Regions from separate parts of the Paenibacillus sp. BIC5C1 genome, predicted to be linked through region 1. Evidence: riboswitches for the same ligand, from Rfam matches in the RefSeq annotation. Region 1 holds a riboswitch; the other holds the start of a gene.
The links. A riboswitch is a leader RNA that binds a small molecule or an ion and turns the genes downstream of it on or off. The one in region 1 is predicted to bind ZMP and ZTP.
Positions count from the first base shown of each region.

Region 2: linked by a shared signal. The riboswitch ahead of RS891_RS28860 (TIGR01440 family protein) and the one ahead of RS891_RS15210 (bifunctional 5,10-methylenetetrahydrofolate dehydrogenase/5,10-methenyltetrahydrofolate cyclohydrolase) in region 1 are both predicted to bind ZMP and ZTP.

Region 1 is NZ_CP135922.1:3,379,019-3,382,428, reverse strand. Features, by position in the region: gene RS891_RS15230 (MFS transporter) at 1-12, shown strand, start outside; gene RS891_RS15225 (nitroreductase family protein) at 182-667, opposite strand; gene RS891_RS15220 (nitroreductase family protein) at 685-1,269, opposite strand; gene RS891_RS15215 (MarR family transcriptional regulator) at 1,281-1,763, opposite strand; ZMP/ZTP riboswitch at 1,950-2,031, shown strand; gene RS891_RS15210 (bifunctional 5,10-methylenetetrahydrofolate dehydrogenase/5,10-methenyltetrahydrofolate cyclohydrolase) at 2,083-2,934, shown strand; gene RS891_RS15205 (DUF817 domain-containing protein) at 3,102-3,410, shown strand, end outside.
Region 2 is NZ_CP135922.1:6,418,576-6,421,985, forward strand. Features, by position in the region: gene glyA (serine hydroxymethyltransferase) at 71-1,318, opposite strand; gene RS891_RS28860 (TIGR01440 family protein) at 1,591-2,184, opposite strand; ZMP/ZTP riboswitch at 2,324-2,405, opposite strand; gene RS891_RS28865 (low molecular weight protein arginine phosphatase) at 2,521-3,093, opposite strand; gene RS891_RS28870 (manganese efflux pump MntP) at 3,221-3,410, opposite strand, start outside.

The sequences.
Region 1 (3,410 bases):
AAAACATTATAGGAATATCATTTATAAAAAATAGGTGAATCTCTGGATTAGTCGTGTGTATCCGGTTTAGCTGACTTTTAATCTGCAAACCGGATACACACCACATAAAAAAGAACGACAATCCTGATCAAGGCATTGTCGTTCCTCATTCATATCAATTCTCTTCCCTATATCTTCCCCGCTACAATAGTTCGAAATGAAGCTGAGGTTCAGCTATCTCAGCTTTCGCTTCCGGCTGTTCGGCACCATATCCCAATTCCAGAACCGCAGCAATTCGCTCATTGCCTAACACGCCAAACGTTTCAGCACGATTCCGGTCGTACATCCAGTCATGCAGCGTGCTGCGCACACCCAGGCCCTGTTCATGGGCAAGCAAACGGAAATTTTGGATCAGACAGCAGACGGCTGCAAAGTCCTCTTCCCGCTTATGATAATCCGCCTCTTCCTTTACCAAGACCAGAAGATAGGCTGGAGCGTGCTCCTGTAATCCCTGCATGAGTTTCCCATTACGGTTATCGGCAAAAATAAATCGCCACGGCTCACGAAGTCCATCATTTGGCGCCCACACGGCGTGATTGAGCAATTCAAGGATTAGCTCCTGTGATACCGGTCGATCCAAAAAATCTTTTGGACTATGTATGCCTCCTTGCAGATCGGCTAATTCCATTTTTACTTCCTCCCCTTCTACGTAGTTTGACCCTGAAATACAGTCCACTTTTGCTCAGCAGGTGTTCTTTTCCGGCTTCTTGGCGCTTTGTCGTAATATCCCATATGAAGAATGCCAACAAATCTTTCATCCTCACGTAGTCCAATGCCTTTGAAAAATCCTTCATTCTGAATCATGGACTCTGTATCCCACAACATTCCTAACCCTTTTTCCCATCCCAGCAGTTGGAAGCTCTGCATCATCCCGCAGGCTGCCGCATAATTGCGGTCATTGGTCAGACGATCCGGTCCTACAGTCGACATAACAATGACGTGAGCTGGAATATCGGTAAACCTCTTTTTAAAAACATCCAGCAATTTACCTGGAATCAGCTTGCCGAGCTTGCTCTGCGACATCTGTTCCAGCATGCAGTCCACCAACCGTTTGCGTGCTTCGGGAGTTCCAGCATACACAACACGCCATGAGCCAGCTTCAACAGATGGTTGAAGCCGTGTGGCCTTGTGCAACAATTCAACAACCAACTCCTGTTCCACCGGTTTTGAATTACATTTACGAATACTTCTGCGTTCCCTGATTAATTCTGTCAGGCTCAAGTTATTCACTCTCCTTCAGTTTATCTGGACTCCATATCCATGCTGCTGTCTTGAAGAAATCGATGTATTATTTTCAGCTCAGGTTCCGAATATTTGTCCAAAGATTGATAAAACCGTTCAGCCTCGAGTACATGCAGACGTTCATGCAGTTCAAAGATCTTCTTGCCTTGTGGTGACAACCGGAAATAGCTCTCCTTTTTGTTGTCATTCATTTTCGTACGTTTAACGAATCCTTCCTCCAGCAGTTTGTTGCCTATCTTGGTAATGCTTGCTTTGGACAAATTCATCGCCTCGGCAATACCCGTGTTGTTAATAGGCTCATGCTTGCCAATGCAATCTATCATATGAATCGCGGTCAAATGCTGAGGGATTTTGTCCATGCTTTCCCGCTGGGCGATACTTAGAAAATGTTCAATTTCCGTATCCTTGTGATTCTCATATACATGTAAAAAGCGGATAAATTGGTCATACAGTAACTGTTTTGATCGATCGTTTGAATCCATTCTTCAATCGCTCCTTATTTACCTATAAATAATAAAAAAACCTTAAATAATGAATCTAATGCACTAATTCAACCGCAAATAGTTTACTGGTTAACAATAATATATCATAAGTGAGAACAGTTATCAAATCCATTAACTATTGAACAATTCTGCTTTTTCAAGTAGTATCAATCTAAACAATTTAAAACGATCATATGTAACTGGCGAACACGGTGAACCGTGAGGGAGCATATGGTTTTGTAATAAGCCGTACGCCTGGGCAGAGGTAAGGAATATTTATTTCCTTGCCTCTTTTTTATGTTGAAAGGGCGATGTGATAATGAGTACTGACAAACTGATCTTGAATGGACAAACGGTAGCGGACTTTATGAAGGAAGACATGGCCTCGAAGGTTGCCATACTTAAGGAAAAAGGCATTCAGCCTTGTCTCGCTACAATTCTCGTCGGAGATGATCCTTCTTCAGCGACCTATGTACGTATGAAAGGAAATGCTTGTGCTCGCTTAGGCGTGCAATCCATTAAGGTTGTTCTTTCTGCGGATACCACCACAGATGAATTAATTCAAGAAATTAACAAGCTAAATGATGACCCTTCCGTACACGGTATTTTGCTTCAGCACCCTGTCCCGAATCACATCGATGAAAGAGCAGCTTTTGATGCCATTAGTATCGAGAAGGACGTTGACGGTGTAACGACCCTCGGTTTTGCACTTAATGCTTTTGGAGACGCAGAATTCCCTTCCTGTACACCACAGGCTATTATGCGTATTCTGGATTTCTACAATATTCAGATCGAGGGCAAACATGCGGTTGTCATCGGAAGAAGCCCTATTCTGGGCAAACCTGTCTCAGCCATGCTGCTAAACCGGAATGCAACGGTGACGACTTGCCACTCCAAAACCGTGAATCTGGAGGAAATCGTGAAGCTTGGCGATATCATAATTGCAGCCGTGGGCAAACCGCTCTTTGTTAAAGGCGACTGGATTAAACCAGGTGCTGTCGTTATTGATGCTGGTTATAACAAAGGCAACGTCGGAGATGTGGACTACGAAGCTTGCTTTGTTCCTTCTTCAGCAATTACACCTGTACCGGGCGGTGTTGGTCCTGTAACAATTGCGACGCTCATCGAACATACGATTAAATCTGCCTACAAGCTATCTGAAAATGCATAAATGAATTAGCCAAAAAACAAGGTCCCTCCATTTGACGAGGGGCCTGTTTTGTCTTTGAATCAGCTCGAATTGAAAATAAGAAAATATATATTTCTTTTTTTCTCTTTTTACAAACGGACCATATCTATATTATTATGAACAAGGCTTAGGAAGGAGATAAACATAACTTGAAACCTTTAGTACAGCTCCTGCATTTCGGTTATCATCAGGCGATGAGTTGCATTTTTCCTGTGGCGATCTTTGGAACGTTGGCCCTTTCTAGCGTTATTCAGATACCTCTTCTCTATCGTTATGATGCCATTCTGCTTGTTTTATTAGCAGTACAATACCTTATGTACCGGAGCGGATTGGAAACACGTGATGAAATCAAAGTCATATGTATATTTCACGTGATTGGATTGGTACTGGAGATGTATAAGGTATGGATGGGGTCCTGGTCATACCCCGAGCCTGGTTATACCAAGCTCTTTGGTGTC
Region 2 (3,410 bases), 3.0 Mb from region 1:
ATTCTGTCTGCTCCGTCTGAGTGTTTACATGAAGAACATCTCAAATACAAACACCATGAGCAAGTTTTTTTTAGTATTTAAGGTCTGTGTAGAGTGGGAATTGGTCGGTAAGCGCCGTTACTTCAGCACGGGCTTCGTCCAATTTAGCTGCATCTTTAGGGTTTTTCAATGTTTTGGCAATGATCTTACCAATAGCTACCATCGCTTCTTCGTTCATACCACGGGAAGTTGCTGCAGGTGTACCGATACGGATACCGCTCGTTACAAATGGGCTGGTTGGATCAAACGGAATTGCATTTTTGTTCACGGTAATGCCGATGGAATCAAGTACATGCTCGGCTTCTTTACCTGTGATATTCACGCTGCGTGTGTCGATCAGCATCAAGTGGTTGTCTGTACCACCGGATACGATGTTCAATCCTTCAGCGATCAATGTTTCAGCCAGAACCTGTGCGTTTTTCACGACATTCTCTGCATACGTTTTGAACGAAGGTTGCAATGCTTCACCGAATGCTACCGCTTTGGAAGCAATCACGTGCATCAAAGGTCCACCTTGGGAACCCGGGAATACCGCTTTATCAATCGCTGCTGCCCAAGCTTTGCGGCACAGAATCATACCACCACGAGGTCCACGCAGCGTTTTGTGTGTAGTTGTCGTTACGAAATGCGCATGTGGAACCGGGCTTGGATGCAAACCAGCAGCAACCAGTCCTGCGATGTGAGCCATATCCACCATGAACAAAGCGCCTACATCATTGGCGATGGAAGCCAGCTTTTCAAAATCAATGGTACGCGGATATGCACTTGCACCTGCAACGATCATACGAGGGCGATGTTTAAATGCCGCTTTGCGCACTTCATCATAATCAATCAGGAATGTATCTTCTTGTACACCGTATGCCACGAAATTGTACAGCAAACCGGAAGCGTTAACCGGGCTACCATGTGTGAGGTGTCCGCCATGTGCAAGGTTCATACCCAGAACGGTATCACCTGGTTTCAGAGCCGCAAGGTATACTGCCATGTTCGCTTGTGCACCGGAGTGAGGTTGAACATTCACATGTTCTGCTCCAAACAATTCTTTGGCACGATCACGCGCGATATCTTCTACGATATCAACATGCTCACAACCACCGTAGTAACGTTTGCCCGGATATCCTTCAGCGTACTTGTTGGTAAGTACAGATCCCATTGCCTCGATAACCGCTTCGCTTACGATGTTCTCAGACGCGATCAGCTCAATGTTGTTTTGTTGACGTTTCAGTTCAAGATTCATCGCTTCCAGTACTGCCGGGTCATTCTTGCGCAATTGTTCCATGATTAAATTCCTCCCAGGTATAAGTGAAGTTATAAAGCGAAACTACAGTGGTTACACTCCTGACTTCGATTGCATCACCATCTTCCGATCGCTGTTATCCCCAGATTTTTCTGAACTCCCTTATAATAAGGGGGAAATCATGGGGATAGCGTATGCTTCCGATGTAGCTTTCCTTCGGAAAGCTTTCAGGCGAACGCTTCGCTTCTTCAGATTGGTGTTGCACTCTCCGTTTTCGTGTAAAGTCTAATTTGGCTTTATATAGGTTGAAGATATCAGTCACAAAATGTCGAATCTGGTTGCTCTTCCATACGATACACTGCACGCTCGCCGCCAATCAACTTTGGACGAGTCAACGCTGTAGTTACACGGGCATCACCGATGTAGCGGAGTCCTGTGCGGAAGGGTACTGCCACATGCCGCAAGTGCATGCCAATCATCGTCTCCCCAATATCCAGTCCCGCATGGGCCTGCACATGTTCAGCCAGGCATGGATCGGTCAGCGAGCGATACGCTGCGGATGCCATGGAACCGCCTGCTTTGGGCACAGGTACTGCACCCACTTCAGTCAATCCAAGCCGTGTAAGCAGAGAACGCTCCATAACCAGTGCACGGTTCAGGTGCTCACAGCATTGGAATACAACATCAAAACCAAACTCCTGCTGCACCTCACGTATACCCGCAAGAAGCTGCTGCGCTACTTCAACCGCACCGCTTGTACCAATCCGTTTGCCTGCAACTTCACTTGTACTTGTTCCGATCACAACGATCTGTCCAGTTCCAAGCTGTCCGGCAAGCGCCAGTTCACGCAGAATGGATGCGGTCTGTTCATGCAATCCGGGTTGTTCCGAATCTAACTCAATAGTCATCCTATCGCCTCCCGATAAAATCATGCCCGGCTTCCTCTTGGCTGCCCTTGGTATTCTTGCATGGCATTTCAGGTACTATTATAGCGAATAATCAGATGAAAGACGAAAAAAAGAGCAGTCTGCGGGTAACGCAGAATTGCTCTTTTGCCCAGGCGACCGGCCGTTTGTTCCGGTGCTCCATCGTGGTTATGTCCACTTCGTCGCCAGTTACACCGGATCCCTGTTTTCCCATCCATCATAAAACAACCTGCGTTTAAAATCAACGGGTAATTCACATCCCGTGTACGTTTTTTATATCGTAATCCACTGGTAGCTCGTATGATTAAACGAATCCAATTAACCCAGCTTGTCCAAAAGTCTGTCGAGCGCGGTCCGAATCTCTGCCGCAGCTATGTTGTAATCATCGCGACTGCCGCCAAACGGGTCGGAAATATCAAAGCTCGGAATCCGCTGTCTGATCTCGATTGCCCGTTCACGTTCAGATGCCAAAATCTCCTGACCTAGCGCACGTTTCATCTCCAATGTCGCAAACAGGCTGTCCAGTTCCTGAAGATCATTCAGGACTTGTTCGTCATTTTCCACATACTCTTTCAAGGTATAGGTCTTGTGTACAGAGTCGGGAAAAACCTGCATGACATGCTGTTTATGACTGCGTGTCAACGTGAGAATCAGATCGGCCCAACCGACCAGGTTGGAGCTAAGGAGCGTCGAATGAGGTGGTCCATCAACGTTGTGATCCCTTAATACGGCCTCCGCATGACGGGAAATCGGCATGCCCGTTGTTGCGGCTACACCTGCGGAACGAACATCCACCTGAATGCCCCGCTCAGACGCCAGTTTACGTAAAAGTCCCTCCGCCATGGGGCTGCGACATGTATTCCCTGTACATACAAACAAAATATGTTTCATTGTGGTTAGCCTCCCCATTTTGCAAATGTTGTCGAATCATGTTTGAAACACCATCTGAACCAATGATGAATCTCATAACTATATATTGAAGACTGCACTAGGCTGTAATCATGGTTAACGTCGTTTTTTAAAATATAAACAAAAGTCCAAAAGCGAGCAAGATCGCTCCGCCAACCGCTTCCCCGTAATCGCCCATATTTTGGCTCACACGCCGTCCCAACAACAGACCCATAACGGACATTATTCCACCACAGACACCAAAAGCCAGTACTGTTAACACCAAGTCACTGCTGAACATGCCGAGCGAGACTCCAACG